DNA from 3 places in the Stenotrophomonas sp. STEN147 genome. Region 3 is predicted to be linked to each of the others. Evidence: predicted binding sites of a transcription regulator. Region 3 holds the regulator's gene; each other region holds the start of a gene.
The links. The regulator FliA, encoded in region 3, starts transcription of late flagellar genes. The targets are predictions, from matches to a motif close to TAAAGTTTNNCNNNCNNNGGCCGATAA.
Positions count from the first base shown of each region.

Region 1: ACVOKU_RS09565 (methyl-accepting chemotaxis protein) is a predicted target of FliA. The motif match lies at 3,206-3,232, and genes of this name have one in related genera.
Region 2: ACVOKU_RS16730 (methyl-accepting chemotaxis protein) is a predicted target of FliA. The motif match lies at 6,426-6,452, and genes of this name have one in related genera.

Region 1 covers NZ_JBRRCG010000007.1:111,374-121,991, forward strand. The annotation lists gene ACVOKU_RS09560 (PepSY domain-containing protein) at 1-606, shown strand, start outside; gene ACVOKU_RS09565 (methyl-accepting chemotaxis protein) at 643-3,177, opposite strand; gene ACVOKU_RS09570 (arylamine N-acetyltransferase family protein) at 3,381-4,220, shown strand; gene ACVOKU_RS09575 (VOC family protein) at 4,244-4,615, opposite strand; gene ACVOKU_RS09580 (transporter substrate-binding domain-containing protein) at 4,696-5,412, shown strand; gene ACVOKU_RS09585 (LysR substrate-binding domain-containing protein) at 5,464-6,360, opposite strand; gene ACVOKU_RS09590 (hypothetical protein) at 6,459-6,641, shown strand; gene ACVOKU_RS09595 (GIY-YIG nuclease family protein) at 6,676-7,248, opposite strand; gene ACVOKU_RS09600 (alkaline phosphatase) at 7,310-8,860, opposite strand; gene ACVOKU_RS09605 (D-alanyl-D-alanine carboxypeptidase family protein) at 8,980-9,768, shown strand; gene ACVOKU_RS09610 (TetR/AcrR family transcriptional regulator) at 9,782-10,375, opposite strand; gene ACVOKU_RS09615 (NAD(P)H-dependent oxidoreductase) at 10,392-10,618, opposite strand, start outside.
Region 2 covers NZ_JBRRCG010000021.1:39,909-50,526, forward strand. The annotation lists gene hflK (FtsH protease activity modulator HflK) at 1-1,086, shown strand, start outside; gene hflC (protease modulator HflC) at 1,083-1,946, shown strand; gene ACVOKU_RS16705 (DUF2065 domain-containing protein) at 2,012-2,197, shown strand; gene ACVOKU_RS16710 (adenylosuccinate synthase) at 2,474-3,766, shown strand; gene ACVOKU_RS16715 (hypothetical protein) at 3,917-4,273, shown strand; gene ACVOKU_RS16720 (M23 family metallopeptidase) at 4,635-5,282, opposite strand; gene ACVOKU_RS16725 (L,D-transpeptidase family protein) at 5,287-6,246, opposite strand; gene ACVOKU_RS16730 (methyl-accepting chemotaxis protein) at 6,482-8,608, shown strand; gene ACVOKU_RS16735 (hypothetical protein) at 8,737-9,528, shown strand; gene ACVOKU_RS16740 (hypothetical protein) at 9,629-9,994, opposite strand; gene ACVOKU_RS16745 (catalase) at 10,030-10,618, opposite strand, start outside.
Region 3 covers NZ_JBRRCG010000002.1:15,349-25,966, reverse strand. The annotation lists gene ACVOKU_RS02975 (CocE/NonD family hydrolase) at 1-83, shown strand, start outside; gene flhB (flagellar biosynthesis protein FlhB) at 167-1,297, shown strand; gene flhA (flagellar biosynthesis protein FlhA) at 1,294-3,399, shown strand; gene flhF (flagellar biosynthesis GTPase FlhF) at 3,545-5,197, shown strand; gene ACVOKU_RS02955 (MinD/ParA family ATP-binding protein) at 5,184-6,071, shown strand; gene ACVOKU_RS02950 (RNA polymerase sigma factor FliA) at 6,068-6,811, shown strand; gene cheY (chemotaxis response regulator CheY) at 6,869-7,261, shown strand; gene ACVOKU_RS02940 (protein phosphatase CheZ) at 7,261-7,866, shown strand; gene ACVOKU_RS02935 (chemotaxis protein CheA) at 7,869-9,701, shown strand; gene ACVOKU_RS02930 (flagellar motor protein) at 9,848-10,588, shown strand; gene motD (flagellar motor protein MotD) at 10,590-10,618, shown strand, end outside.

The DNA.
Region 1 (10,618 bases), on a different contig from region 3:
CTGCCCGTACTGCCGGGCCGCGAATATTCGATCGCCTCGTGCCCGGCCGATCGCGTGGTGGAACTGGTCGTGCGCCTGGTGCACGACGACACCGGGCGCCCGGGGCTGGGGTCGGGCTGGCTGTCGCTGCATGCGCCGGCAGGCGCGCACATCGCCGCGCGCGTGCACCGCAACCCCGGCTTCCATCGCGTGCCGGGCGCACCCATGGTGCTGATCGGCAACGGCACCGGCATCGCCGGCCTACGCGGCCTGCTGCGCGAGGCGGCACACGCAGGCGAGCACGGCCACTGGCTGCTGTTCGGCGAGCGCCAACGCGCTCATGACTTCCTGTTCGCCGATGAGGTGAGTGCATGGCAGGCGCAGGGCCATCTGGCCCGGGTCGACCTGGCGTTCTCGCGCGACGCAGCAGGCGGTTACGTGCAGGACCGCCTGCGGGCGGCCTGCGATGAACTGCGGGACTGGATGCAGCGTGGCGCCGTGATCCATGTCTGCGGCTCGCTGCAGGGCATGGCCGAGGGTGTGGATCAGGTACTGCGGGGCGCGCTCGGTGACGAGGTGGTGGAAACGCTGCTCGAGAGCGGCCGCTACCGGCGCGACGTGTATTGAGCCGCGCCGCCGGGCTGAACCCGGCGGCGGACGTGATCACGCCGCCGCGCGGGCCTGACCGTCCGGCTGCAGGCGGAACGCGGACACGGCTTCGGCCAGCGCGCGCACCTGCGCCTGCATCTGCGCGGTCGACGAGCCGGCCTCTTCCACCAGGCTGGCGTTGCGCTGGGTACTGGCCTCCATCTGCACGATGGCGTGGTTCACCTGGGCGATGCCCGCGTGCTGATCCTGCGAGGCGCTGCGGATGCCAGCGAGCAGGTCCGCCAGTTGCTGCACGCTGCCGACGATCTCGTCCATGGTGGTGCCCGCCTGCGCGGCCTGCACGCTGCCCTGGCCGACGCGTGCCACGGAGTCCTCGATCAGCGACTTGATCTGCCTGGCTGCCTCGGCACTGCGCTGCGCGAGCAGACGCACTTCCGCCGCGACCACCGCGAAACTGCGGCCCTGCTCTCCAGCACGCGCGGCCTCCACGGCGGCGTTGAGCGCAAGGATGTTGGTCTGGAACGCGATGCCGTCGATCAACTGGGTGATGTCCCCGATGCGGCGCGATGCTTCACTGATGCCCTGCATGGTCTCCACCACCTGACCGACGGCCATCCCACCCCGCTGTGCAACCGCTGCAGCCCCCTGCACCAGCGCGTCGGCACGTCCGGCGGCGTCGGCGTTGCGGCCGACGGTGTCGGTCAGCTCATGCATCGAGGCTGCGGTCTCTTCCAGATTGGCCGCCTGCTGCTCGGTACGCTGCGAGAGGTCGTGATGGCCAGCAACGATTTCACCGACACCGTTGTCCAGGCTGGCAGCGGCGCGCTGGATGCGGGTGACGATGCGGCCCAGCTGCGCGACGGTTGCATTGGCGTCGTCGCGCATACGCGCGAACACGCCCTGCAGCTGGCCTTCCATGCGCACGCTCAGATCTCCTCGGGCCAACGCCGCCAGCAGTGCCTGCAGGTCCCCCAGGTTGGTTTCAAAGGTGGACAGCAGGCGGTTGATGCTGGTGGACAACGTATGCACGAAACCGTGCTTGCCCTGCAGGGCGATGCGCCCGTGCAGGTCACCCTGCGCGGCAGCGTCGACCAGTGCCGCCACCTCGGTCTCCAGCAGCGTTTCCAGCGCACGGCTGCGCCACTCCAGCGCCACGCCCAGGAACTGGTCGTCATCGACGATGGCATTGGCGATCAACTGATAGCGCACACCGGCATGACTGATTTCCCGCTCCTGGCGGTGGCGCGCGTCGACCAGGCCGGCCAGGGCCGGATGCAGGTCCCGCGCGTCAGTGCCGACCAGCGCGTCGGCCTGCAGGCCCAGCACGTGCCGCAACGCAGGATTGGCGTAGGCCACCTGGCCTTCGGCATCGACCACCATCAGCCCGGTCTGCGCGCAGTCCAGGGCCTGGCGTACGCGCGTGTTGCCACGGGCCATCGCACGCTCGGTCTCGATGCGCGCACGCAGCCGCTGCTGCATGTCCACCAGGCGCTGTGCCAGCTGGCCGATCTCGTCGTTGGCGTTGTGCACGCGCAACGTGGTATCGAGCCGGTCATCGGCGATGTCGCTGGCGAACCGCAGGGTGTCCTGGATCGGCCTGCGCACCGCGCGCAGCACCAGCAGCAGGCTGGTGATCAGCACGCCGGCCACCAGCAGCAGGGTGAGGGCGAACAGCACGCTCATGGTGCGTGCACCGGCCTGCTGCCGCGCCTGCGCCAGGGCCAGCGCATTCACCTGTGCCTGCTGGAAGGCGGCGAGCGCGGGCGCCACGCCGGCAGCGGTCTCCAGCAGCGATTGGGTCTCCACATCAAGGCCGACGCGGGCGGCGGTGTAGCCGAGCAGTGCCGACTGATAGGCGTCCATGCCGGTGCGGAGCGCCTCCTGCACGTCGGGCGGCAACCCCGCCAGCGCCAGATCGAACGGCAGCTTCTCTTCGCTGGCGCGGTCGGCATGAGTCGAATCGCCATCGAGCAGCAGCAGCGCTTCCTGGCGCCGCATCTTCTGCAGGTGCAGCGCCAGTGCCGGCCGGTCCAGGCCATCCACCCGCTGCTGCAAGGCGTCGGCGGCCTGCTGCAGTTGTGCAGCCAGGCCGGCATCACCCCGCCCCATCTCATCCACACGTTCGAACAGCGCGGCCACGCCCTGCGAGAATCCCTCGGCGGCCTCGGTGAGCGCCTGCAATGCCTTGCGGCGACCGGCATCCATCGGCATCGCCCTGAGCGCATTCAGATCGACCTGCAATGCCCGCTGGGCCGCCTGCAGCTGGCTGCGGTCTGCATCGTCGAAACTGCGTGCATACTGGGTCTGCAGGCGACGCGCCTCCGCCACCCGCGTCGCCAAGCGTGCGGCCAGATCGCTGCCACGCTGGTAACTGGCTTGGCTGCGTGCGGCCTGGCTGCTGGCATGGCCGGTCCAGGCATGGACAGCGGCAATCGCCACCAGGCCCGCGCCGCAGACCAGCAGGGTGGCCTTGAGTTTGTTGGCCACGCTGAGTCGATGCGGCTGCAGCCAGACCAGCAGGCGTGGAAACGCCGAGCGCATCGCGATGATGCGGGTGCGCAGGGACCGAAGGGGGACGGCGGCCGACATCACAGACTCCAGGCGGAAGGACGCACCTGTATCGGCCTGACCGGCGACAACTTTAGGCGCATTGCCGACGCCATGGCACGCACCGTGCCGGTTGCGCTCTTTGTACCGGCCCCAGGCGACGGAGACGTGACACAGCGCCTGCGCTTGACCTCAACCCCGGTTGTGGTTGCACAGTGGGATTGTTCCCACCGGCCGCCCTCGCCATGACCCCGCTCGACGTCCCCCGTTATCTGCAGCGCCTGCAACTGGATGCTCCGCCGTCGCTGGACCTTGCCGGACTGACCCTGCTGGTGCAGCGCCATAACGCCCTGCTCCCTTTTGAAACCCTCAGCAGCCTGATGCGCGACGCGGTGCCGATCGATCTGGACAGCGTGCAGCACAAGCTTCTCGACCAGCAGCGCGGCGGTTACTGCTTTGAACTCAACGGCGGCCTGCTGGCGCTGCTGCAGGCTGTGGGCTTCGACGCACAGCCGCTGAGCGCGCGCGTGCTGCTGGCGGCACAGGACGATGCCCCGACGGCGCGTACCCACCTGCTGCTGCGCGTGCACGTGGAGGGAGAGGACTGGCTGGTCGATGCCGGCTTCGGTGGCCTGACGCCGACAGTGCCGCTGCGGCTGCACGAAACGGCGCCGCAGGCCACGCCGCACGAGTCTTTCCAGCTGCAGCAGCTGCCGGGCGCGGACGACTTCGTGCTGTCCGCCCAGACGGGCGACGCATGGCGGGCGCTGTACCGCTTCGACCTGCGGCCGCCAGCGCCGATCGACAACGTGGTGGCCAACTGGTACGTGTGCACGCACCCGGATTCGAGTTTCCCTGGCCAGCTGCGCGCCTCACTGGCCGGTCCGGACTGGCGGCGCACCATCGGCAGTGGCAACTACACCGAGTACCGCCCCGGGCAGGCGCCGCTCAAACGCCCACTGCGCGATGCCGCCGACGTGCGCGACGTGCTGCAGTCGGCATTCGGCCTGCGCGTGCCGGACGATGCGCGGCTCGACCCGGCGATCACCGATTGGCTGCAGCGCTCGCACGCCGCATCACGGTAGCACCGCGCGGCACGGTGCTCGGGTTAGAACTTAACCGGCGCCTGCAGCGCAATGCGGTTGCCCTCGCTGTCGCAGATCTCGGCCACCCGCCAGTGGCCGGCATCTGCCGGGCCAAAGCGCAGCTCCGCTCCCGCCCGCAGGGCGAGATCGAGACTGGCATCCAGGTCATCAACACCGATGTAGATGCGCGCGCCCTGCTCTGCGGGCACGTAGTCCGCGCCCTGCACCAGCGCCATGCTGGCACCCGCCGCGTCATCCGCGAACGGCAGGTAGGCCATGCGGCAGCCGTGCAGCTGGACCGGCGCATCGATGCGCACCTGCAGCCACTGCTGGTAGAAGGCGATGGCGCGAGCCAGGTCGCTGGCCGGAATCTCGACATGCGCGATGGGGTTCATCGTCGCAGGATAGCGCCGCCCTGACATTCCGTGCGCATCGTTGCGGGCATGCTGGCCTGCCCCCTTTCGCGGAGCGCTGCATGACCCTGGCCGATCACCGAAGTGCACTGGCGCCACTGGGCCATCTGCGCGTCGCCATCAATCTGGGGAATCCGGTCCTTGCGCAGGGCGACGCACGATCGCCGCACGGCCCCTCGGTGGAGCTGGCCACCGCGCTGGCGCAGCGGATGGGCGTGCAGGCGCGATTCACCTGTCACGATGCGGCCGCATCGGTGGTCGCGGCGGCAGCCGACGGCGCATGGGACCTGGCCTTTCTCGCCATCGATCCGGCACGTGCCGGCCGCATCGCCTTCAGTGCACCGTATGTGGAGATCGAAGGAACCTACCTGGTGCGCGAGGACAGTCCGGCGCGGCAGGTGACCGATCTGGATCGCGGTGGGCTGCGTATCGCCGTTGGCCGGGGTGCCGCCTACGATCTGTTCCTGAGCCGGGAACTGCGGCACGCCACGATCGAGCGTGCCGACACGTCAGCGGCGGCCATCGATCTGTTTGACGCGCGGCGCCTGGATGCCGCCGCTGGCGTGCGCCAGCCGCTGCAGGCCTGGGCACTGCAGCATCCGGGACACCGCGTGCTCGCCGACCGCTTCACTGCGATCCAGCAGGCCGTGGCCGCACCTGCAGCGCGCCCCGCTGCCGCCCTGCGCGCCCTGTTCGACGAGGTCGAGGCCATCAAGGCAGGGCCCCTGCTCGAGGACGCTTTCGCACGTTCCGGACAGGCGGTCACCCTGGTGCGATGACGCAGCGGTGGCCCGCAGCACGCGACAGGTGGCCGCGTGCGCCGGGCCGGATCAGCCCTGCGTCTCCATGTGCCGCGCATGCTCGCTGGCCTGCGCATGCAACCACTCACGGAAGGCGAGGAATCCACGGTGGCGCGCCGAGCGCTGCGGATACACCAGCCAGTGCGGCCAGGCCGTTTTCAGCCGCTGTTCCGACAACGCGACCAGCTGGCCCGAATCCAGCAGCAGGCGCGCGCGCGTCAGCCGGCCCAGGGCCACGCCGACGCCATCGAGCGCTGCACGGTGATGCGCTTCGGAATCGTCGAGCACCGCCACGAACCGCGAAGGGGGGCTCTGCCCGATCAGGGCAAACCACGCGGCCCATGCGCCATCCGGATCGCCCAGCAGCGGCCACTGCGCCAGTGGAGCACGGTCGATGCCGCCCATCCGCGCGATCAGCGCCGGGCTGGCCATCGGCACCAGCCACTCATCGAACAGCCGCTCGACCACCAGCCCGGCCCATTGCCCGCCGCCTACGCGCAAGGCCGCGTCGAACTGCAGCTGCCGATCGAAATCGACAAGGCGTTCGCTGGACTGCAGGTTGATCTCGATCTGCGGGTGTGCGGCGACGAAATGACCCAGCCGTGGCACCAGCCATGCGGAGGCCATCGACGGTACGGCGCTGATCGTCAGCACATGTTCGGCGCGCGCGGCGTAGCGCTGGAACACCTCGTTGATTGCATCCAGGTGCGGCCCGACCCGATCGAGCAGGCGCTGGCCCTCCAGGGTCAGTGCGACCCCGCGCGCCTGGCGGACCAGCAGCGGCTGGCCGAGGCGCTCTTCGAGCTGCCGCATCTGATGGCTGAGCGCGCTGACGGTCAGGTTCATCGACGCCGCGGCGCGTGACAGGTTGCCCAGGCGCGCGGCAGCCACGAAACCCTGCAGGGCATGGAGGGGTGGGCGGGACATGAGGCTTGAATCCTGTTCAAGTCAAGCTTGCGGAAATGTCGCTTTTTACGTCCTCATGCTGCCCGTATCGTTCAATCCACTCAAGTGGAGCGACGATCATGAACATCTTCAGCAGTCTGTTGTTCCTGCACGGTCACATCGCAAGCGCCGAGCTGGCCCGCCAGTTGGCCACGCCGGTGGCCAGCACGACCGGGGTACCGGCAAAGCCGTACCGGACCACACACCTTGACCTTCCAGCTGCGGCAAAGGTGCCTTGCCCCACCTGCCCCGCCCCCCGCTGAGCGCGACAGCGGCGGGCTCACCGGGGCCGGGCCGCTAGTGTCCGTACCAGGCCTGCACATGGGGCGGCAGCGATGGCAGCGGGTCGATGTCCAGCGCGCGACAGCCATCGAGGGTATCGCGCAGCACCGCCGGTCCGGGGCTGCCCGGCATGCGCAGGCTTTCCTCTTCCGGCAGCTGCAGGGCGGCCCAGTCATGCAGGCGATCCAGCCGCTGGACCATGGCGGCGCGCAGCCAGGGGCGCAGCGGGAAGGTCCGATATCCGCGCCCTTCCAGCGCACGCACAGCATCGGACAGGGCCTGGTTCGCGCCACGCACCCATTCGGTGCGTCCGCCGGCCTTGTCCTGCACGGTCATCGGTGCCGGCGCGCGATGTGCGCGAAAGGGGGAACGCAGCTCCAGCTCCAGCTCCAGGTCACGCGCATCGCGCTCGGTTTCCGCCTCCACCAGCGCCCCGGCGCACAGATCGAAGAACTCGAACCAGCGCCGATGCAGTGCGCTGATGCGACCGAGCGGGTCACGCGAGAAGCCGATCTTGGCGTAATCCTCCCAGGCGCAGGGAAAGACGTAGGCGAAGACACGACCATCGATGCGGATCTGCGGTTCCATCGGCGCAGGCTGCATCGCCCCGGACGCGATGGCAACCGGGCCGGACCGTGCACTGTTCTGCTCAAGGCCGCTGCAGCACGTCCTGCACTGCGGCAGCCACGTCGGTGTTGTCGATGTAGCTGCCATCATTCCACCGCACATGCTGGCGGTAACCGGCGTCGATGCCGCGCACGCGGGCGCCGAGCCGCTCCGCGCCCGCGCCCTTGGCCCACAGCGGTACCAGTGCGTTGGAGTGATTGCCGGTGGGGCGGAAGCTCATCCCCGGCATCCGCCCGCGCCCGTTGTTGCGCACCGGCTCGAACGCCACCTGCTGCGCGTCGGGGCCCATCGGCATGCTGTTGTCGTGGTCGGTGGTGACGATCAGCAGATTGCGCTGCCATCCGCCGTTGCGCTCGATCCACGCCACCACCGCCGATACCGCATCGTTGAACTCGACCGTCTCTTCGATCAGGCGGCCGTACTGCGGCTGGTCGCCGCACTGGCCGTAATGCCATTCCGTGCCGCACGCACTGGTATGCGCGGCCCAGTCGGTGGCCCCGCCTTCCACCATCAGGAACAGGCCCTTGGACGAGCGCTGCTGCAGGAACTGCAAGGCGCCGCGGGTCATGGTCGCCAGGTCCGGCACGCTGTCGATCTTCCTCACGCCGGAGGGAGTGGTCGCATCCCTGCCCAGGACCTGCAGCTGACGCGCCTGCTGCAGGGTGCTGGATACACGCGGTACGCCGATCAACGGGCGATCGGCTGGCAACCGGCCCTGTGCGAGCGCAGCGAACGCTTCCTTGCTGCGGATCAACCGCCACGGTCCGGCAGGATTGCCGGCGATGGGAGTGCCTGCTTCCAGCTGCTGCCAGTCCTGCTGCGACACCCACTCCCAGGGGTTCGCGCAACCTTCTTCCTTCACTGCGCCTGCATCGTCATCGCAGGCGCGGCCATCGACGCTGTAGCCGGGGCCGCCGGTTCCCATGACCAGGTCCATGTGGCCCTGCGCCAGCATCTGGTGGGCGATGGCATGGTAGTTGTTGCGCGACGCGTTCTGCGCGGCGAACGCGGCCGGTGTCGCGTGCGAGAACGGCACCGAGGTGACCACACCGGTTGCCATGCCCAGGCGCTTGGCGCGCAGGGTGTTGAACTCGACCGCGACGCCGTCGTTGTTGACGTTGATGGCGTTGTTGTACGTCTTGATGCCCGACGACAACGCCGTGCCCGCCGCGGCGCTGTCGGTCGCCACCGCGGCCAGGTACTGATAACCGGCGAACGGAAGATCCGCTGCCGGTACCGGGGTGGCATCCCATGCTTTCGCGGCGTCGTAGCCGAGCGTCTGCGCCGAATCGTGCGTGGGCTGGCTGCTGGCGTTGAGCGGGAACGTGGCCACCGCAAGGCGCTGCGGGAAGTGCGCGTACGGGGCGCCTTCGCGGCTGCCATACTGCCAGTACGCGGCGGCATCCCAGGTTCCCCAGCCCGCGCCGTCGTTGATCATCACGATCACGTTGTGCGGGTAGCCGCCGGTCGCCACCGGCGCCTGCGCACGCGGTGCCGGCTGGCAGCCGGCGAGGGCTGCCAGCGCGGCCAGAATCGAAGGGTAGAGCCAACGGCGCGGCGTGTGTGCGGTCATCGTGCATCCTGTGGGGTCGGGCAGGCGGCCCGGAATGCGCGACGTTATATCATTGCAATATTGCAGATCCACGCATCCTGGCAGCGGTATCCTGTGAACGTCTCCCCTGCCGCGCCACCATGCCGTCTCCACGTCCCCCGGTCTCCTCGATCACCCTGGATGCCGGCAGCTTCGCGGTCATCCACCAGGAACACGCCGACCTGCAGCGTCCGCCTGCTTCACTGACCAAACTGATGACCGCGTACGCAGCCTACGAACAGGTCGCATCCGGCGCCGCCGCTTGGGAGATGCCGGTGACCGTTGCCGCCGAGGACGTGCACGCGGTTGCTGACGATGAAACGCGCATGGGCCTGGTGCCTGGCGAAACGGTCACGCTGGGCCGGCTGCTGCAGGGCATGCTGGTGGTATCGGGCAACGACGCGGCCCTTGTGCTTGCCCGCCATCTGCACGGCTCGCAGGCGGCATACCTGCAGCGCATGAACGCGCTGGCACGGCGTCTCGGCCTGGGCAGTACCTGGTTCGCGTCGGTGTCCGGCATCACCACGCCGCGGCACGTCTCCAGCGCACGCGACATGGCGGTGCTGGCGGGCCGCCTGCTGGCAGATCATCCGCAGGTGCTGGCCATCACCGCACAGCCGGCGTTCGCGCACGGGACGTTCAGCCGCAGCAACCAGAACGCACTGCTCGCCGATGAAGGTGTGGACGGCCTGAAGACCGGCTATACCCGCGCGGCCGGGTTCTGCCTGGCGGCTACGGCGCGCCGCCCCATCGCCGGACACGCGCAGCCGGTGCGATTGATCACCGTGGTGCTTGGCTCGGAAGACCGCGAAGCTCGCGATGCGCGGGTGCGCAGGCATCTTGCCAGTGGATTCGCCGCGTTGGCCGGCGACACCGTCGCAGAAGCCTGAGCTGCGCGGCCAGTCAGGCCCGTACAACCGTGGATACGATCACCCGCTGCAGTTCGCGTTCCGCGGCGGCTTTGCCGATCGCACCATTGGCCACCGCTTCGGACAGCGCTTCGGCAGCGCCGAGGATCGCCCAGCGCCCCTCCACCGGTACCTGGCCGTCACCGGCGAACGGGCCCAGCCAGTCCGCGCAGTTGTCGATGAACTCCTGCTGGTAGCAGTGCCGCACCTCGCGCAGCTCCGGCGCGCCGACCAGCGCTGCCAGGATGCTCTGCACGTCAACGCCCTGGCTCAGCACGCAGTCGATGTAACCGGACGCGATGGCCGCCGCGCGCGCGGTCAGTTCTGCCGGCGCCGCGGCGATACGGTCATTGAAGATGAGCGTCTGCCGCTGGTCGTAGTCATGGTAGAGCGCCGCCAGCAGGCCGTTGCGCGTCACGAAGTGATCGTAGGCCACCGGCTTGGTCACGCCCGCCGCTTCGGCCAGGCGCCCCAGGGTCAAGGCATCGGTGCCTTCGGCGCCTACCAGCGCCCATGCGACATCCAGCAACTGGCGGGCCCGCTGCTCGCGGGTCAGTCGGCGACGCGTGGGGGTGTCGGTGGCAGGCATCGGCGGAACACGGCTGTCAGCTCGTTGGATGCCCGATTTTACGGCCGATCTCCATCGCGGTCTGCAGATGCGCCGCGGCCGCCCCGGTGTCCGCCTCCAGCAGCAGGGTGGAGGACAGCACGCGCGCGCCGCAGTAATCGAAGATGCCCATGTCGATCTGCGTGTTCATGGCCGCGCCATAGCCACGGCGTTCAATCATCGCGGCATCGGCACCCCCGATGCCGACCAGATGCACCTGCAGCC
Region 2 (10,618 bases), on a different contig from region 3:
GACAATCGACGCGGGCCGTTCGGGTCGCGCGGCGGTGGCAATGGTGGTGGCTGGGGCGGGCTGCCCGGGCCGTTGAAGGATCTGTTCGATGGCGGCATCGTCCGCTGGGTGGTGGCAGCCCTGGTGCTGCTGGTGCTGTTCTCCAGCTTCCAGCTGATCGGCGAGCAGCAGCGTGGCGTGGTGCTGCGCTTCGGCCAGTTCTCGCGCATCCTGCAGCCCGGACCGAACTTCAAGCTGCCGTGGCCGATCGAGTCGGTCACCAAGGTCAACGCGACCGAGATCAAGACCTTCTCGATCCAGGTTCCGGTGCTGACCCGCGATGAGAACATCGTCAACGTGTCGTTGAACGTCCAGTACCGCATCGATGATCCGCAGCAGTACCTGTTCGGCACGGTCGATGCCAACCAGGTGCTGGAACAGTCCGCCCAGAGTGCCGTGCGCGAGGAAGTCGGTCGTGCCGATCTGAACGCCGTGCTGAACAACCGTGGCCCGCTGGCCGCGGCTGCCGAGGAGCGCCTGCAGGCGCTGCTGCGCGCGTTCAAGACCGGCCTGACCGTCACCGGCCTGACCCTGCAGGACGCCCGTCCGCCGGAGGAAGTGAAGCCGGCCTTCGACGAGGTCAACGGTGCGCAGCAGGTCAAGGAACGCCTGATCAACGAAGCCCAGGCCTACGCCGCCAAGGTCGTGCCGGAAGCACGAGGCCAGGCCTCGCGCGCCCGTACCACCGCCGAAGGCTACAAGCAGGCCGTGGTGTCCAAGGCCGAGGGTGATGCGCAGCGCTTCAGCCTGCTGCAGGCCCAGTACAAGGATGCGCCGGACGTGACCCGCAAGCGCCTGTGGCTGGAAACGGTGCAGCAGGTGCTGAGCGAGAACCGCAAGGTGATCGGCGGCGATGGCCGCCAGCTGATCTACGTGCCGATGACCGGCGATACCCGTCCTGCGACGCCGGCCGCCGGCGTGCCGAATCCTGACGTGGTGATGCCTTCGTTGCCGGGTACCACGGCGGCGGAACCTTCCCGTGACCCGGGCCGGCCCACGGGCCGCCCGACCGGGCGACCGAGCGGCCGTGAGGAGGGCAGCCGATGAAGAGTCCAATCTGGATCGCCGTGATCGTGGCGGTGGTGCTGGGCCTGCTGGGCTCGGTGTACGTGGTCCGCGAGGACCAGACCGCCATGGTCCTGAACCTGGGCAAGGTGGTGCGCTCGGACATCAAGCCGGGCCTGCACTTCAAGCTGCCGATCGTGGAAACGGTGAAGGTCTTCGACCGCCGCTTCCAGGTGCTTGATACCGCCCCTGCGCGTTACTTCACCGCCGAGCAGAAGGACGTCAGCGTCGACTTCTTCGCGATCGGCTACATCTCCAACGTGGGTGACTACTTCCGTGCCACCGGCGGCGATCCGCGCATCGCCAATGCCCGCCTGGCACCGATCATCACCGACTCGCTGCGCAACCAGATCAACTCGCGCACCCTGCAGCAGCTGGTGTCCGGCGACCGCAGCGAGCTGATCGCCGAGCAGCTGAAGGGGATCAACGAGGCGGTGGCGGGGCTGGGCATGCAGATGATCGATCTGCGCATCAAGCAGGTCGATCTGCCGACCGACAGCCAGGTCATCAACGACGTGTATGAGCGCATGCGCGCCCAGCGCAAGCAGGAGGCCGCCAAGCTGCGCGCCGAAGGCGAGGAACAATCGCTGACGATCCGCGCCCAGGCCGACCGCGACAGCACCGTGCTGATCGCCGAAGCCGAGCGTGATGCCCAGCGCCTGCGCGGTGAAGGTGATGCCGATGCCGCGCGCATCTATGGCAAGGCCGGTTCTGCCGATCCGGCGTTCTACGCCTTCTACCGCAGCCTGGAGGCCTACCGTGGCTCCATGACCGACGGCAACGGCGTGATCGTGCTCGACAAGAACGACCCGTTCCTGCAATACCTCAAGAGCGATCGCTGAGGTCGCACGCACTACCCACGGGGCCCGGCCAGATGCCGGGCCCCGTGCCATTTCTGGAGTTCCCGATGAAAGACCTGTTCGCGGCCGTGTGCCTGGTCGCGGTGCTGGAAGGCCTGTTCCTGTTCGCGGCCCCGCTGGCCTGGAAGCGCATGGCCGAGCGCCTGCTGGACCTGCCTGGACCGGCGCTGCGCAGCTTTGGCGGCCTGATCCTGCTGGCCGGCCTGAGCCTGCTGTGGTGGGCACGGCATTAGCAGCGGGTCATATTCCTTTCCGCAGGAAAGGGATCTGACCCCGTTTCGGGCCCCTGACCGCTGGGTGAAGCCGTCCGTCGGAAAGGTGGCATCCGACCCCGGAAACCCGGATAATGCACAAAAGCCGGACGGGCCTCCCCCGTTCGGCTTTTTCCGTGTCTGGGCCATCCATCGCCGGCTGCTCCCCGTTTGGAGCCGCCATGACCGCGCTGGCCACCCCCGCCACGGTTTACCCGTCCGCGGCCCCGATGGCCGCAACAAATCGAGGAGCCCGTCATGGGTCAGTCTGTCGTAGTGTTGGGTGCCCAGTGGGGCGATGAAGGCAAGGGCAAGATCGTCGATCTGCTCACTGAGGAAATCGGCGCGGTCGTGCGCTTCCAGGGCGGCCACAATGCCGGCCACACGCTGGTCATCAACGGCAAGAAGACCGTCCTGCACCTGATCCCGTCCGGCATCCTGCGCGACGACGCACTGTGCCTGATCGGCAACGGCGTGGTGATCTCGCCGGCCGCACTGCAGAAGGAAATCGCCGAGCTGGAAACCTCCGGCGTGGAAGTGCGTTCGCGCCTGAAGATCTCCCCGGCCGCGCCGCTGATCATGCCGTACCACATCGCCCTGGACCAGGCGCGCGAACGCGCTGCCGGCGGCAAGGCGATCGGCACCACCGGGCGTGGCATCGGCCCGGCCTACGAAGACAAGGTGGCGCGTCGTGGCATCCGCATCGCCGACCTGCATTACCCCAAGCAGCTGGAAGAACTCCTGCGCACCGCGCTGGATTACCACAACTTCGTGCTGACCAAGTACCTCAACACCGACGCGATCGACTTCCAGAAGACCTACGACGAGGCACTGGCCTTCGGCGAGTACGTCGAGCCGATGAAGTCCGATGTCGCCGGCATCCTGCACGACCTGCGCAAGCAGGGTAAGCGCGTGCTGTTCGAAGGTGCGCAGGGCGCGCTGCTGGACATCGACCACGGCACCTATCCGTACGTCACCAGCTCCAACACCACCGTCGGCGGCGCACTGGCCGGTGCCGGCGTGGGTGCCGATGCGATCGACTACGTGCTGGGCATCGCCAAGGCCTACGCCACCCGCGTCGGCGGCGGTCCGTTCCCGACCGAACTGGACGATGAGATCGGCCAGGGCATCCGCGACCGCGGTGCCGAGTACGGCGCCTCCACCGGCCGTCCGCGTCGCTGCGGCTGGATGGACATCGTCGCGCTCAAGCGCGCCGTGGCCATCAACGGCATCAGCGGCCTGTGCATCACCAAGCTGGACGTGCTGGACGGCATGGAGAAGCTGAAGGTCTGCATCGCCTACGAATACCGCGGCAAGCGTACCGAGTACGCGCCGCTGGACGCGCAGGGCTGGGAAGAGTGCACCCCGGTGTACCTGGAGTTCCCGGGCTGGAGCGAGAACACCCACGGCATCACCCAATGGGATGACCTGCCGCCGGCCGCGCGCGCCTACCTGCGTTCGCTGGAGGAGCTGGCGGGCTGCCCGATCAGCATCGTCTCCACCGGCCCCGATCGCGACCACACCATGGTCCTGCAGGATCCGTTCGCCTGAGGTAGCGCCGGGCCATGTCCGGCGTGGTGGTAACGCTGTTCAATTGAAAAAAGAGCGCCGCGACTCCCGGTGGAGTCGCGGCGCTTCAGTTTGGGCCGGTTTCATCTTTCGGCGGTGGCGCTGTCAAGTACAGCCACGGAAGCCGACACCATGACCGCTCGCAAGACCCCGCCGTTCCATGTTGTTGAGCCCATCAACGACGACGCCAATCCCGCCGACGATCTCAGCACGTTCCAGGGCTGCCTCACCCGCATCCGTGATGGCGAGGGCTCCCATGGCATGTTGTGGCCGGAGGAGAACCTGTCCGACGGACGACGTCAGTCCTTGGCGCGGATCGACCGTGCGGCCGTGGGCATCCTCACCGCGGTGGAGATGCTGCATGCGGCCAACCGTTGCGCCACCATGGCGACGCCGCGCAGGCACCTGGACGAAGGTGGGGTGGAAGGGCTGTTCTTCGCCTGCCGCGAACTTGCCGAGCGGGTCTGCAGAGAAGTCAGGCCGGCCTGACCTCCTTCCGCATGAACTCCGACAGACCGCGCGGGCGTTCCTGGCTGCGCCTGACCGTGCTGGAGGTCGATCCCACGCTGGCCGGGCGGGCGGCCTCGGTGGAACTGCTGCCACCCTTGGATGTGCTCAAGCTGACCGAACTGGACTATGTGGCTGTGGCCGTTCTTCTTCCGGCAGCCCCTGGCACTGCTGTTACTGCTTGCCGGTGGCGGGCTGGCGACCGCCAGCATCGCGCTGCGGCGGTGGCGACGCCGGCAGCGCCGGGCCATGCCCGGCGGGGTACTTGTCAGAAACCCAATACGGGTAGGATCGTGCCCAAATCGGGCATCACTGCGACTGGCTCTGCCACGCGGCACACGCGCTAGCCTCCCGCGTGCAACAGCGGGTACGGATTGATCGATTCCCCCTTCCACCACTGCTTCTCCGGCCCCAGCACGTGCACTTCGAAATGCAGGTGCGGGGCCTCGGCGCTGGCGTTGCCGGTGCTGCCTACGTAGCCAATCACCTCGCCGCGCTTGATCACCTGCTTTTCGGCCAGGCCATCGGCATAGCGTTGCAGGTGGGCGTAGTAGTAGCACCAGTGCCCGCTCGGCTCGAACTGGTAGATCGTCAGCCCCCCACGCTTGCTGTCGAACAGCTTTTCCACCGTCCCATCGGCCACTGCCAGCACCGGGGTTCCTGCGTCGGCCATGATGTCGATTGCATCATGCACGCGCCCTTCGCTGCGGGCATCGGTGAAGGTATCGCGCAGCTGCGAAGGCAGTACGCCCTGTACCGGCAGCAGCAGGCCGCTTGGCGCATCGGTGGCGGTGGCGCTGGACGGCGGCACCGCCGTGGGAGCCGCAGCGCGCACACGCGGCGTTGCAGCCGCAACCTCCGGCGCCGCAGCCACCGCAGGTGGTGCTGCAGGCCGGGCAACCGCTACTGGCTCACCCGCATCGCGGCGCAGCCACCAGCCCATTCCCACACCCACCAGCACGCCCAGCACGATCAACTGCGAAAGTCGCATCGGCTCACTCCTGCATCACCACGGGGACGGAGGTATCCACCGCATCGGCCACGCGCAGTGCATCCCAGTTGGTCATGCGCACGCAGCCATGCGATTCGGTCTTGCCGACATGCCCGGGTACCGGCGTTCCGTGCAGGCCATAGTGGGGTTTGGACAGATCGATCCAGACCCGGCCGACCGGATTGTTCGGACCGGGCGGCAGCGTGGCCTTCTTCTCGCCTTTGCGCGCATCCCAGAACAGCTTGGGGTTGTAGTGGAACGGCGGGTCGCGATGGACGCCGAGAATCTTCCATTCACCGATCGGCAGCGGATCGTGCTGGCTGCCGGACGAAACCGGCACCTGTGCGATCACCTTGCCCTGCGCATCCAGCAACTGAAGAGTGGAATCGGACTTGTCGACCACGATCTTCGCCGCCTTCGGCAATGCCGCGGGGGCGATGTTGGGCACCTGGATGCGGCTGCCGGCCTTGGCCAGATCGACGCCGGGGTTGAGCAACTTCAGAAGGGCGGGGGACGCGTGGAAGCGTTCACCAAGCGCTTCCTCGACGCTGCTGTAACCCAGCGACTTCAGCTTTGCCTGTGCGGCGGGTTTCTTGGGAATGGACTGGAACGGACCGGCAACATCCTCGGCCGTCAGCGTGTAGCTGGCCAGCGGCGCGATCGTCTCGGCCTGGAGAGCCTCCCAGGTGCTGTCGTCCAGCTCTCCGCTCACCGTCAGGCCGTGTGCCGCCTGGAAGCCGGCCACGGCCCGATGCTGGTTGCTGCCGACTTCACCGTCGATCTCGCCCGGGGAGAAATTGGCGCGATCCAGCAACACTTGGGCGTGCAGCGGCGAGCGGGCCGCTGTATCGGGTCCGGCCTTCTCGGCAATGGGCTCCGGCAGCTGGGCCGGCGGCGGTACCTGCGCGAAGGCGGGCGACACCAGCAAGGACAGGGCGAGCAGGGCGGGGCGGTACACGGGCATGGAGATCTCCGGCAGATGGCAGCTCCACCCTGCCCACAGAGGCTGCGCAGCCTCCGTGAAAGCAACCTGATGCCGGCATGAGCAGGGCAGCCCCGGCGTGGCTCAGGCCCTTGTCGCAGAAGTAAGGGGCGGGGCCTCACCAAGGTGAACGGCTGCCGACGCCCGTGCATGTTGCCGATCAAGATTGCCGGTGGCGCGGCCGATACGGGCGCATCCCCCCGTTTTGGATGTACCCATGGATTACTTGAGGAATGTCAGGGTTGCCTGGCGTCTTGGGCTGGGCTTTGGCCTGTTGCTGCTGCTGGTCGCCGCCGTGGTGGCCACCGGCGCCACCGCCAGTGTCGTGCAGAAGCGCGCGATGCAGCAGGTGGTCGACGTCAGTGTGGCCAAGGTGCGTCTGCTGTCACAGATGCTCGATGCCAACAATCAGATGATGGTGGTGCGCCGCGAAATGCTGATCCGCGAGGGCGAAGACCGCGGCAGCGACGAGAAGCGCATTGCCGACCTGGTCAAGCGCTACGAGGCGAGTTGGTCCGCCTACCAGGCCCTGCCAGGCGATGCCGAGGGCAAGGCCATCGCTGAAACCATCGCGGCCAAGCGCGCCCTTGCGCGCCCGCTCAACAAGCAGACCAGCGAACTGATGGAGCAGGGCGATTACCCCGCTGCCGTGGCACTGACCCTGGGGCCGGTGCAGGACGCGGCCAACGGCTGGAACAAGGCGTTGGCCGAGGGAGTCGACTTCGAAGAGAAGGAAAGCCGCGATGCGGCCGCCGAGGCGATCCGTCTGGGCGAACGCAGTCTGCTGCAGTTGCTGGCGCTGGGAGGCGTGGCCCTGCTGGTCGGCATCGCCGCCTCGGTGATGATCGGTCGCAGCCTGACCGGTCCGCTGGCACGTGCGGTAAACCTGGCCGAGCGCCTGTCCAAGGGTCAGCTGGACCAGGAGTTCCGCCTCGGCGGCCGTGACGAGCTGACCCGGCTGGGCGAGGCGATGGCCAGCGTGCGGCAGAGCGTGCAGGCCGCCATCGGGGCGCAGATGCACATGGCCGAGCAGCACGAGGCGGGTGCGATCCGCTATCGCATGGACGCCAGCGCGTTTCCGGGCGATTTCGGGCGCATGGTGCAGGCCACCAACAGCCTGGTGGAATCACACGTGCAGGTGGAACTGCTGATGGCCGAGGTCATGCAGCGCTATGCCATCGGCGACCTCAGCCGCGACCTTCCGGACTATCCCGGCGAAAAGGGTACGCTGACCCGCACCCTGGCCGCAGTGAAACAGAGCCTGCTGGCAGTCAACACCCAGATTGACGACCTGGTCCGCGCGGCACGCGCCGGAGATTTCAGCGTGCGTGGGGATGCCAGTGCGTTCCAGTATCAGTTCAAGGCGATGGTCGAGCAGCTCAACGGCATGATGGCCAGTTCGCAGGCCAGCATCGCCGACGTCTCCGATGTGCTGCGCGCGATCTCCGGGGGCGACCTCACTGCGCGCATGGACGGTCACTACGACGGCGTATTCGCCCGCATGCGCGACGATGCCAACACCACCACGGCCCAGCTGACCGGCATCGTGCGCGGCATCCAGGACGCTGCCGACAGCATCAACACTGCCGCGCAGGAGCTCGCCGCCGGCAACAGCGACCTGTCGCGCCGTACCGAACAGCAGGCCGCCAACCTGGAAGAAGCGGCGGCATCGATGGAAGAACTGACCTCGACCGTCCGCCAGAATGCCGAGCTGGCCCGCCAGGCCGACAGCGAGGCACACGCTGCCGGCGCGGCGGTGCGGGCCACCGAACAGGCAATGGCACAGATGGCATCTGTGATGGGGGAGATCGATCAGTCCTCGGCGCGCATCTCGGAAATCTCCACGGTCATCGATGGCATCGCCTTCCAGACCAACATCCTGGCCTTGAACGCTGCGGTGGAAGCTGCACGCGCGGGTGAGCAGGGCCGTGGCTTTGCCGTGGTCGCCAGTGAAGTGCGCACCCTGGCGCAGCGTGCGGGCATCGCCGCCAAGGAGATCAAGGAACTCATCGAAGAGGCGGCAGGCAAGGTGCAGAGCGGCCTGGCGGTCACCGTCGAGTCGGAAGCGGCCATTGCCCGCCTGGCACAGGCGAGCGCACGCACCAACCAGCTGATGAGTGACATCGCTGCGGCGAGCAAGGAACAGGCGGCCGGCATCGAACAGGTCAACCAGGTGGTGGTGCAGATGGATCAGGTGACCCAGCAGAATGCCGCACTGGTGGAAGAAGCCACTGCCGCCAGCCGCGCGCTGGAAGAGCAGGCCAATGCGCTGACCGCGTCGGTCGCGGTGTTCCATATCGAGCAGAGCGGTGCAGTCCGCGCGGTGGCAGCACGCGCGGCCTGATCCACGCCAGCCCGTCGCCTCATGACGGGTTCTCCCCTGCGTCCTGCGGCACCGTGGAGTATGCCGCAGGCCGGTGGTCTACCGCGCGGCACCTTTTTCGGCGATGCTCGCTGAAAAGGGGAGCGGGCATGGACAACAGGGAACCGGAAGGGACCTATGGCGATGTGCCGCGGGTGCAGGGCATCGAGGTGGCTGCGGCGCCACCGGAGCCGGCAGCAGCGACCGACTGGTCGATGCTGCCGCTGACCCGTGGCGATGATGACTCGGTGGTGATGCAGGCGCTGTCCCGCATGCGCCGTGAGCCCGCACTGCTGTTCACCACCGCCTATCTGCTGGTGTCACTGCTGGGGCTGTGGTGCAGCTTCTGGTTCTACCGGGGATTCGAGCTGTCGATTCTGGATTACATGCAGCCCAGCGATTTCCTGGTGGCCGGCATCCGTGACCCGGCCTATGCACTGCTGCTGGCTGCGGGCGTGCTGCTGGTGCTGCTGGTGAGCTGGCCGGAAACGCTGCGGATGCGCAATGCGGCCAAGCTCGAGCAACTGCGCGCACGCAACTGGGCATGGCGGGCGGTGCTCATGCGCTCGGTACTGACCAGCTGGGAGGGCGTAGGTCTGCGGCCGCTGACGGCGATGACCCTGGCCGTGGCCGCATTCATGGCCATCGGCGCGGCCAACTACGTGCAGGTGCGGGGGCAGCAGATCCGCAACGAGGAACGTGGGGAAGTGATCCGCCTGCAGTTGAACGGCGATGCGGCACCCTTGCCCGGCACCGCGCGCCTGCTGGGCTCCAGCAGCGCATTCCTGTTCGTCTGGTGGCCGCAGCAGCGACGGGCCGAAGCGATTCCGATCGCTGCGGTGCGCAAGCTGCAGGCGGTGGCCGTGACGGCACCCGCGCCCAAGGGCCGGGCCGGCGATTGACTGAGCCGTGGCGCCGCCGGGTGCTGATGCTGCCCCGCGTGCGCCACGTCACCGTGCAGGGCCGCAGGCACCGTGTGCCCGCTGCGCTGCCGGGTGCATCTCAACCGCCTGCGCGGGTCCGCGCGGCCTTCTTCGCGGCGGTCGAACGTGCCGCCTTCTTTGCCGCCCGGGTTGCCGCTGCCTTCTTCGCGGCTGCACTGCGCGTGCTGGCGGTGGACTTCTTCGCGGGCGCCTTCTTCGCGGCTGCCTTCTTTGCGACCTTCTTCGCCGCCTTCTTCGCAGTTTTCTTGGCGCCCTTGCGGGCACTGCCACTGCGCTTGCCTCCCCCATCCTGCTTGTTCACGGTGGCCCACGCGATGCGCTCGGCGGTGCTTTCACTGGCACCACGCTCGCGCTCGCTTTCCTCGATGTGTTCAGCCTGGCGCTTCTGCTTGTCGGTATAGGCGGATTTGTCTCCACGGGGCATGACACGTCTCCTTGCAGGCGATGGGGGTGAGGCCGTCAGGCCAGTTGCCGCAGCTTCGGTTCGCGGGCCCACTGGCGGGTGGCGGCGACGGCGAGGAAAGCGCCGGCATCGCCCGCGTCGACGATGCCTGCGTCCTTGCCGACGCGCGCCGCCTTGAGCAGCACCTGGCCGCCTTCATCGCTGCCGATGGCCTTCAGGTGTGCCCACGCGGTGCTGGCAAATTCCAGCCCCGCGCTGTCCCTGGAAAGCCGCTTGCCGGCTTCCTCGCTGAGCACGATCGCCACCGCATCGAACACCGCCGATGGAGTCCCCGCCAGTTGGCCGTCGGCCGCCTGCACCTTGCCGTTGCTCAGGGTGGCGCCGCCCACCTTGGGAGCCACCAGCTTCACCGCCGCGCCAGCCTTCTCGGCGGCCTTGCGCAGGCTGCTGATGACACCGGCATCGGAGCCTTCATCAAACAGGATGCCGATGCAGCGCCCTTGCAGGGTGGGTTTGTTGCGGCCAATCACGCGGACTTCCGGTGCGGGGGGCATGTCCTGTGCCGGCGTAGCAGTGGGCGCCGGGTCGGGCAGGGCGGGCAGCGCCAGTCCTTCCGCCACCCGCTGCGCGAGGGTTTCGTCGATG
Region 3 (10,618 bases):
CCGATGCGGGCGCCCCGCTGCAGGTGGACTGGCACAGCGACAGCACGCTGAGCATCCCGCTGCGGCCGGCCCTGCCCGGCTAGCATCGACGTTGCCCCGGCGGTGAACCCCGCGCCGCGGAACAGTTCTTGCAGGCACCCCGGCATCCCCTGCCGCAGTGCCCGTGATGTCCGAGAACGAATCCGCCGGCGAAAAGACCGAACAACCCACCGAAAAACGTCTGCGCGAAGCCCGCGAACAGGGCAACCTGCCGCGTTCCCGCGAACTGGGCACCGCCGCGGTGTTCGGTGGCGGCGTGCTGGCGGTGATGGCCATGGGCGGCTCGATCGGCCGGGGCGCCACGCAATGGATGAAGCAGGCGTTGAGTCCCGAGCAGGGGCTGCGGCAGAACCCGAAAGAACTGTTCGGCCACTTTGGCGACCTGCTGCTGCAGTTCATGCTGGTAATCACCCCGCTGGTGCTGGTCTGCCTGCTGGCAAGCTTCGTCGCCCCGCTGGTGATGGGCGGATTGCGCTGGTCGGCCAAAGCGATGATGCCCGACATCAATCGTCTGAACCCGCTGACCGGCCTCAAACGTCTGTACGGACCGGAAGCCATCGCTGAATTCACCAAGTCGCTGCTGCGCGTGGCCTTCGTGGGCGTCGCCGCCGGACTGGTGGTGTGGAGCGGCTTCGACACCCTGCGCGGGTTGATCCACCACCCACTGGAAACGGCCATCACCGATGGCCTGGGCTTCACCCTGCGACTGCTGCTGGCCACTGCCGGGGCAATGCTGGTGCTGGCCGCGATCGACGCGCCTTACCAGCGCTGGAACTGGATGCGCAAGCTGAAGATGACCCGCGAGGAACTGAGGCGGGAAATGAAGGAAAGCGAAGGCAGCCCGGAGGTCAAGGGCCGCATCCGCCAGCTCCAGCAGCAGATGGCCAACCGCCGGATGATGGAAGCGGTGCCCACCGCGGACGTGGTGGTGGTCAACCCGACCCACTACGCCGTGGCCCTGAAGTACGAGGGCGGCGCCATGAACGCGCCCACCGTGGTGGCGCTGGGCGTGGACGAGACCGCCCTGCGCATCCGTGAAGTCGCCGACGGCAACAAGGTCGCCATCGTCTCCGCCCCACCTTTGGCACGCGCCTTGTATCGGGAAGGCCAACTCGGAAAGGAAATCCCCGTGAGACTGTATTCGGCCGTGGCCCAGGTCCTGTCCTACGTCTACCAGCTGCGCGCCTGGCGCACCGGCCCGATGCCGGGCGCCCCGCACATCGAGGTGGATGAATTCGGCAAGGGAGGCCGGGCATGAGCGCGCAGGCCTCGTCCGGATTCAACACCCGCCGGCTGCTGGAGATGATCCGCCAGGGCCTCGGCGCGCCGCTGATCGTGCTGGCGCTGCTGGCGATGGTGGTGGTGCCGCTGGCGGCGCCCGTGCTCGATGCGCTGTTCACCTTCAACATCGCCATCTCGCTGATGGTGCTGCTGGCGGTGGTGTACGTGAAGCGCCCGCTGGATTTCACCATCTTCCCGATCGTGCTGCTGGTCACCACCATGCTGCGGCTGGCACTGAACGTGGCCTCCACCCGCGTCATCCTGCTCAATGGCCAGAACGGCCACGACGCGGCTGGCAAGGTCATCGCCGCGTTCGGTGAATTCGTGATCGGCGGCAACTATGCGGTCGGCATCGTGGTGTTCGCCATCCTGACCATCATCAACTTCGTGGTCATCACCAAGGGCGCCGGCCGTGTCTCGGAAGTGACCGCGCGCTTCATCCTCGACGCCATGCCCGGCAAGCAGATGGCCATCGATGCCGATCTCAACGCCGGCCTGCTGACGCGCGAAGAAGCCAAGCTGCGCCGCGAGGAGGTCCGCGAGGAAGCCGACTTCTATGGCGCGATGGACGGCGCCAGCAAGTTCATCCGGGGTGATGCGATTGCCGGCATCCTGATCCTGTTCATCAACATGCTGGGCGGCCTCGCCGTGGGCGTGCTGCAGCATGGCATGCCGTTCGGCGATGCCGCTGCGACCTACACCCTGCTGTCCATCGGTGACGGTCTGGTGGCGCAGCTGCCGGCCCTGCTGGTTTCCAGCGCAGTGGCGATGCTGGTCACCCGTGCCTCGCGCTCGCAGGACATGGCACAGGCGATGACCGGCCAGGTGTTCGGCCAGTACCGTGCCCTGGCCATCACCGCCGGCATCATCGGCCTGGTCGGCCTGGTGCCCGGCATGCCCAACGTCGCTTTCCTGACGCTTGCCGCGATTCTCGGCTTCATCGCCTGGAAGCTGTACCGGAAGGGACAGGTTCCGACCCCGAACGACACTGCCGGCAGCGATGTAGGCGCGGTCAATGCACTGGGCCGACCGGCGGCGCCGGCCCCCACCGCGGAACTGAGCTGGGACGAACTGCGTCCGGTCGACCCGCTGGGGCTGGAGGTCGGTTACCGGCTGATTCCGCTGGTGGACAGCAACCAGGGCGGCGAACTCATGGCGCGCATCAAGGGCGTGCGGCGCAAGCTGACCCAGGACGTGGGATTCCTGATTCCATCCGTGCACATCCGCGACAACCTGGAACTGCCGGCCAACGGCTACCGCGTGCTGGTACATGGCGTGCCGGTGGCAACCGCCGAGATCCATCCCGACCGCGAACTGGCACTGGACCCCGGCAGTGCGCTCGGCCCGCTGGACGGCATCGCCGGCAAGGATCCCGCCTTCGGCCTGGACGCCACCTGGATCCAGCCGCACCAGCGTGCCCAGGCCGAAACCATGGGCTACACCGTGGTCGACCCGGCCACCGTAGTCGCCACCCATCTTTCGCACCTGATCCGCGAGCATGCGCCGGAGCTGCTGGGCCACGAGGAAGTGCAGCACCTGCTGGCCAACCTCGCCAAGAGCGCGCCCAAACTCGTCGAAGATCTGACGCCCAAGGCGCTGCCGTTGTCGGCCGTGGTGCGGGTGCTGCAGAACCTGCTGGTGGAACGCATTCCGATCCGCCAGCTGCGCAAGATCGCCGAAGCACTGGTGGAGCACGCGCCGTCCAGCCAGGACCCGGCCACGCTCACCGCCGCAGTGCGCACGGCGCTCGGCCGCTTCATCGTGCAGGAGATCGCCGGAATGTCGGCGGAGCTGCCGGTGTTCACCCTCAACCCGCAATTGGAACGTGTCTTGCAGGAGTCCACGCAGGGCAACGGCGCCGCGCTGGAACCCGGGCTTGCCGAGCGACTGCATCAGAGTCTGGCCGAATGTGTCAGCAAGCAGGAAGCCCGCAACGAGCCCGCGGTCGTGCTGGTTCCCGGCCCGGTACGTGCCGCGCTGGCACGCCTGGTCCGTCACAGCGTTCCGTCGCTGTCGGTACTGGCGTACAGCGAAGTGCCGGAGGACAAGCGCCTGAAGCTGGTCGGAACGATCAGCTGACGCCGCCCACCGATGCGTCAGAAAACAGACACCACCTTCGAACCACCGCAACAGACAGATGCCAAGGGGAACCCGTTCCGTGCAGACCACCGACCACCCGCGTTCTCCCACCACCCCCCCGCCGTCCCCGTCCCGTGACCTCAGCATGAAAATCAAACGATTCGTCGCCGCCGACATGCGCTCGGCCATGAACCTGGTGCGCAAGGAACATGGTCCCGATGCTGTGATCCTGTCCAACCGCCGGATCGAGGAAGGCGTCGAGATCGTCGCCGCAGCCAACTATGACGAGAGCGCGGTGCAACGCGCGCTGGAAGCCTCGCGGCGCGACGTGGCTCCGCCGCCGCCGAAACCGCGCACCGCTGCGGATGCAGTGATCGCCGCGGTCACCCGTCGCCGCTCCGCGACACCGGCCCAGCAGCCGGTGACGGCCACCACATCGGCCGTGGCCGCCCTCGCCCGCGCGGCCGTCGGTGCCACCGGCCGCACCCTGGACAGTGCGGACGAGATCGTGCCCACCCGCGGCAGTTCCGGCTTCGCTGCCACCCTGGCGCGTGCCACCGTCAACGATCCGGCACTGCCGGAGCAGATCTTCGCGCCGTTCGCGAGCGCCGTCGCGGCTCCCGCCCCGGCGCCCGCCAACCGCGCCCGTTTCCTGATCGACCCGCCGCTGGACGAGCATCACGAATCCCCCGCGCCGGCAGTGCTGCCGCCGCCGCTGCCGATCACCGCTGCGGCCACTGCGCAGGCCGAGGCCGTGCACCCCGAACCGCCGTACGCGCAGGACGTCGCCGAGACCACGCCCGCCCCCATCGCGGCCGCCGAAGCGGAAACCGCGCCGGCGCCGGCCCCGCTCCTTGCCCCGGCACCGGTACTGACGGTGGTTGCACAGGACGATGCCGAGATCCGCCAGCTGCGCCACGAAGTGGCCGGCATGCGCCAGGTCATCGAGCGCGAGATGAACCGCTTCACCGACGAGCGCCTGCGCGGCTGCCCGGTGCGGGCGACCGCCCTGGACCTGATGGACGAGTACGGATTCGATGCCGGGCTGGCCCGCGATGTGGCCATGCAGATACCGCTGGAAACCGAAGCCCACCGCGGCCGCGGGCTGATGCTGGGCCTGATCTCGCGCAGGCTGCCGATCGCGCCGGTCGATCCGCTGGAAGAAGGCGGCGTGATCGCTCTGGTCGGTCCAACCGGGGCCGGCAAGACCACCACCATCGCCAAGCTCGCCTCGCGCTTCGCCGAAAAACACGCGCCGCGCGACGTGGCCCTGGTCACCACCGACACACTGCGCATCGGTGCCCGCGAGCAGCTGTACGGCTATGGCCGCCAGCTCGGCATCGCGGTGCATGAAGCCAACAGCGGTACCGACCTGGACCAGCTGCTGGAGCGGCTGAAGGACTACAAGCTGGTGCTGATCGATACCGCCGGCCTGGGCCCGCGCGACCGCGCCCTGACCGCGCAGCTGCAGTGGCTGCGTGCCGCCCGCCAGGTCCGCACTCTGCTGGTGCTGCCGGCCAATACCAGCTTTGGCGACATGGACGAGGTGGTGCGCCGCTTCGGCGCGGCCAACCTGCAGGGCCTGGTACTGAGCAAGCTGGATGAGACCGGCCGCTTCGGCAACGCCCTGTCAGTGGCGGTAGACCACGCGCTGCCGATCACCTGGGTGACCGATGGCCAGGACGTTCCGGACGACCTGCACCGGGCCAGCGCGGCCAATCTTGTACTTCGCCTTGAAGATTTGCGCCGAGCGGCCGATATGCCCTGCAACCCGGAGTTGAACCATGCCGTCGCGTGAGTACGCCAAGCTGACCAAGACCTTCCCGCTGTCGGCCACCCGCAGCGAGCCGCTCGGCCCTGTGCGCACCATCGCCGTGACCGGCGGCAAGGGCGGCGTCGGCAAGACCAACGTCTCGGCCAACCTGGCCGTGGCGCTGGCCGGCATGGGCAAGCGCACGCTGCTGCTCGACGCCGACCTGGGCCTGGCCAACATCGACGTGATCCTGGGCCTGAATCCCACCCACACCCTGGCGGATCTGGTCGCCGGCCGCTGCTCGCTGGAAGACGTGATCGTCGAAGGTCCGAACGGCGTGCTGGTGGTGCCGGCCGCGTCCGGTCGGCGGCACATGGCCGAGCTGGCCCCGGCCGAGCACATCGGCCTGGTGAACGTGTTCTCCGAACTGGAACGCGAGCTGGACATCATGGTGGTGGACACCGCCGCCGGCATCACCGACGGCGTGCTGACCTTCTGCCAGGCCGCACAGGACACGGTTGTCGTGGTCTGCGACGAACCGGCCTCGATCACAGACGCCTACGCACTGATCAAGGTGCTGTCGCGCGAGCGCGGCGTGGACCGCATCCAGGTGGTGGCCAACATGGTGCGCGACCCCAACGAGGGCCGCGTGCTGTATGAAAAGCTGACCCGGGTCTGCGAGAAGTTCCTTGCCGATGTCTCGCTGAACTACCTGGGCTGCGTGCCGCAGGATGACTGGCTGCGCCTGTCGGTGCAGCGCCAGCAGCCGGTGGTCAAGGCCTATCCATCCAGCCCGTCGGCCCTGGCGATCACCGAGATCGCCCGTCGCACCGCCCGCTGGCAGGCCCCCACCGAGCCACGCGGTGGCGTTGAATTCTTCCTCGAGCGCATCCTCAAGCAACGCGGGGTGGCAGCATGAAAGGCGCGGCCCAGTACAGGGAAGTCCAGCGCTCGGCGGCGACCGAGGTCATCGCCCAGCACTCGGACCTGGTGCGGCGCATCGCCCATCACCTGGCCGCACGCCTGCCGGCCAGCGTCGAAGTGGACGACCTGATCCAGGCCGGCATGATGGGCCTGATCGAAGCCTCGCGCAGCTACGACGCCGACCAGGGTGCCTCGTTCGAGACCTATGCCTCGATCCGCATCCGCGGTTCGATGATCGACGAGATCCGCCGCGGCGACTGGGTACCGCGCTCGGTGCATCGGCGTGCCCGCGATGCGGCCGCCACCATCCGCCGCCTGGAGCAGACCACGGGCCGTGCAGCCAGTGCCACCGAGGTGGCGGCGGCCATGGACATGCCACTGCCCGAGTACCTGCGGCTGATGGAGGACGCCTCGCGCGGCCAGGTCCTCAGCCTGGAATCGCGCATCGAAGACCAGGGCGAACTGGACACCGTCGCCCAGGGCGGACCCACACCGCAGCAGGTCCTGGAACGTGGCGAGTTCGGCCGCGAACTGGGCAAGGCCATCGGCCATCTGCCCGAACGCGAACAGCTGGTGCTCTCGCTGTACTACGAGCAGGAGCTGAACCTGAAGGAGATCGGCGCGGTGCTCGGCGTGAGTGAATCGCGCGTCTGCCAGATCCACGGCCAGGCCGTGCTGCGCCTGCGCGGCCGGCTGAAGATCTTCGAGGCCGCGGATGCCGGGCTTGAAGAATGAACATGCCCGCGGCGGCCACGGCCACCGCAGGCGACTGAACAACAAAGGAACTCCGCTTTGAACAAGAACATGCGCATCCTGATCGTCGACGACTTCTCGACCATGCGTCGCATCGTCAAGAATCTGCTGGGCGATCTGGGCTTCACCAACACCGCCGAAGCCGAGGACGGGCATGCCGCGCTGTCGATGCTGCAGAGCCAACCGTTCGACTTCGTGGTCACCGACTGGAACATGCCGGTGATGACCGGCATCGAACTGCTCAAGGCCATCCGTGCCGATGCCAAGCTCAAGACCCTGCCAGTGCTGATGGTCACCGCCGAGGCCAAGCGCGAGCAGATCATCGAAGCGGCGCAGAGCGGCGTGAACGGCTACATCATCAAGCCGTTCACCGCGCAGACGCTGGAAGAGAAACTGGGCAAGATCTTCGAACGCCTGGCGGCCAGCGCCTGATGGACGCCACGGTCGACAAGAACGCCCTCGCCCTGCGCCTGCAGGAAGCCCTCGACGCGCTCGAATCCGGCGACGAGAGCGGTTGGCGCCAGCGCATCGACGCCCTGGTGGCTGCACGCACGCAGCCGATGATGAGCGGCCTGTCGCGGCTGGCCCGCGAACTGGGCCAGGCCTTGGGAGAACTGCCGACCGTCCCCAGCGAGGCGGGCGAGCTGGACGACGCCTGCGCGCGCCTGGACCACGTCGTGGCGATGACCGAACAGGCCACGCACCGCACTCTGGACCTGGCCGAAGAGTGCCGCAGCCTCACCGAACAGCTGCGCGCCGAAGGCCTGCAGCCGGGGCAGGATGCGCAGCTGGAGCGCATCCGCCACAACCTGACCGAGATTGCCCTGACCCAGAGCTATCAGGACCTGACCGGACAGATCATCCGTCGCGTGGTCGGCATCGTCCGCCGCGTGCACGAAGGCTTTGGCGCGCTGGGCCTGCCACCGGAGCAGCATCGCACCGATCCGGCGCTGGCCGGGCCGGCACTGAAGGGACTGGACCGCCACGCGGTCTCTCAGAACGACGCCGACGACCTGTTGTCGGACCTGGGACTGTAAGCATGAGCGCGGTATCCGACGACATCACCGCCGATTTCATCATCGAGGCACAGGAAATCCTGGATCGCCTCGGCGAACAGCTGGTGTCGCTGGAACAGGCGCCGCAGGACGCCGACCAGCTCAACGCCGTGTTCCGTGGCTATCACACGCTCAAGGGCGGCGCCGGCTTCCTCGGCATCACCGCCATGGTCGAGCTGTGCCATGCCGCCGAAGAGGCACTGGGCGCCGCCCGCGCTGGCCAGGCGGTGCTGCAGCCGCATCACTTCGATGCCGCACAGCAATCACTGGACTACCTGCAATCGATGCTGGATGCCGTGTCTTCCGGCAATGAACCCGGCTATGCCCCACCGGACCTGATCGCCCAGTTCGACGTGCACGGCGCTGCTGCGCCGGCCGCCGCCGCGCCCGCAGCGACCGCGCCCGCCGCCGGCGACCTGATCACCGACGACGAGTTCGAGGCCCTGCTCGATCAGCTGCACGGCAGCAACGCCCCCACCGCGGTGGCGACGCCGGCCAAGGCCGACGATGGCCTGATCAGCGAGGATGAGTTCGAAGCCCTGCTTGACCAGCTGCACGGCGGCGCCGCCCCCGGCGCGAAACCCGTGGCTGCTCCGCCGGCGCCTGCGCCTGCACCGCCCGCACCGCGCCCCGCGGCCGCCGCTGCCAAGCCCGCGGCCAACAAGCCGGTGGCCGAGGCCGAGCACACCGTGCGCGTGGATACCAAGCGGCTGGATGCGATCGTCAACCTGATCGGCGAGCTGGTGCTGTCGCGCAACCGGCTCAAGACCCTGCGTGCGCGCCTGCGCGACGAGGAACTGGACCGCGCCGTGTCGACCCTGGACATCGCCACCGCGCGCCTGCAGTCGGCAGTGATGCGCACACGCATGCAACCGGTCGGCAAGGTGTTCTCGCGCTTCCCCAAGGTTGCCCGCGATGTCGCCCGCTCGCTGAAGAAGGAAGTGGACCTGGAGCTGGTCGGCGCCGAAACCGAGCTTGACCGCAACCTGGTCGAGGCCCTGGCCGACCCGCTGGTGCACCTGGTCCGCAACGCCATCGACCACGGCGTGGAGATGCCCGATCTGCGCGAAGCACAGGGCAAGCCGCGCATGGGCCACGTGCGTCTGTCGGCCCAGCAGGAAGGCGACTACGTCAGCATCGAGGTGCAGGACGATGGCGCCGGCATCGATCCGGAGAAACTGCGCGCGAAAGCACGCGAAAAGGGCTTGATCGACCCGGAGGCGGCGGCCCGGCTGAGCAGCGAGGAATGCCTGCACCTGGTGTTCCTGCCCGGCTTCTCCACCAAGCAGCAGGTGACCGACATCTCCGGCCGCGGCGTCGGCATGGATGTGGTGCAGTCGCGCATCCGCGAGCTCAGTGGGCAGATCCAGATCCAGTCGGAACTGGGCCGGGGCAGCCGCTTCCTGATCCGCGTGCCGCTGACCCTGGCGATCCTGCCAACCCTGCTGGTGCAGGCCGGCGAGGACGTCTATGCGCTGCCGCTGGCGCGCGTGATGGAAGTGCTGCATGCACCGCGCACCTCGCTGGGCTGGTTCGATGGCCAGGCGGTGCTGGATCGTCGCTCGCACACCCTGCCGCTGGTCGATCTGCGCCAGTGGCTGGATGTGACGCCCGCCGCCTCGGCGCTGCTCACCATCGTGGTGCTGCAGGCCGGCGAGGCGCGCTTCGGCCTGGTCGTGGACCAGGTCCGTGGGCGCGAGGAAGTGGTCATCAAGCCATTGCCGAAGGCCCTGCGCGGCCTGCGCGGCTACGCCGGTGCGACGCTGATCGGCGATGGCCGGATGGCCCTCATCCTCGACGTGGATGGCCTGCGATGACGCGCGCCGGGCTTGGCCCGGCGCTACCGGAAACGGCCCTGCGCGGTAGCGTCGGGCCATGCCCGGCGAACCAGAAACTGTGACTACCGTCTGTACGCGATCGACCGGTGTCTCAAGTCCCATTCACACACGCCGATACCGGACCCATGGATAGACTCAGCCTCATCGGACTCTTTCTCGCCCTGGCCTCGCTGGTCGGCGGCAGCATCCTCAAGGGCGCCGGACTGGCGTCCCTGTGGTCGCCTGCGGCGTTCGTGATCGTCATCGTCGGCACCATCGCCGCGATCCTGCTGCACACCGCACCTGCCGTATTCAGGCATGCCTTCCGGATCGTGCGCTGGGTCGTGCGCCCGCCGCACAGCGATCGTCGCGAGCTGATCCAGCAGATCGTCGAGTGGAGCAACATCGCCCGCCGCCAGGGCCTGCTGGGCCTGGAAGCGCAGGTGGAAGCGCAGCAGGATCCGTTCCTGCGCAAAGGCCTGCAGCTGCTGGTCGATGGCGTCGAGCCCGAATCGATCCGGCACATGCTGGAGATCGAGCTGGGCAGCCAGGAACACCGTGACCAGGCCGCTGCCAAGGTCTTCGAGGGCATGGGCATCTATGCGCCGACGCTGGGCATCATCGGTGCGGTGCTGGGCCTGATCGCCGTCATGAAGAACCTGGCCGACCCCAGCAAGCTGGGGCATGGCATCGCCGCCGCCTTCACCGCCACCATCTACGGCATCGCGTCGGCCAACCTGCTGTTCCTGCCGATCGCCGCCAAGCTGAAGGGGGTGATCGCCCACAACAGCCGCGACCGCGAGATGGTCATCGAAGGCCTGATCTCGATCGCGCAGGGCGAGAACCCGCGGAACATCGAAACCAACCTGTCCGGCTTCCTGCACTGACATGGCCCGCCGCAGACACCACGAAGAGCA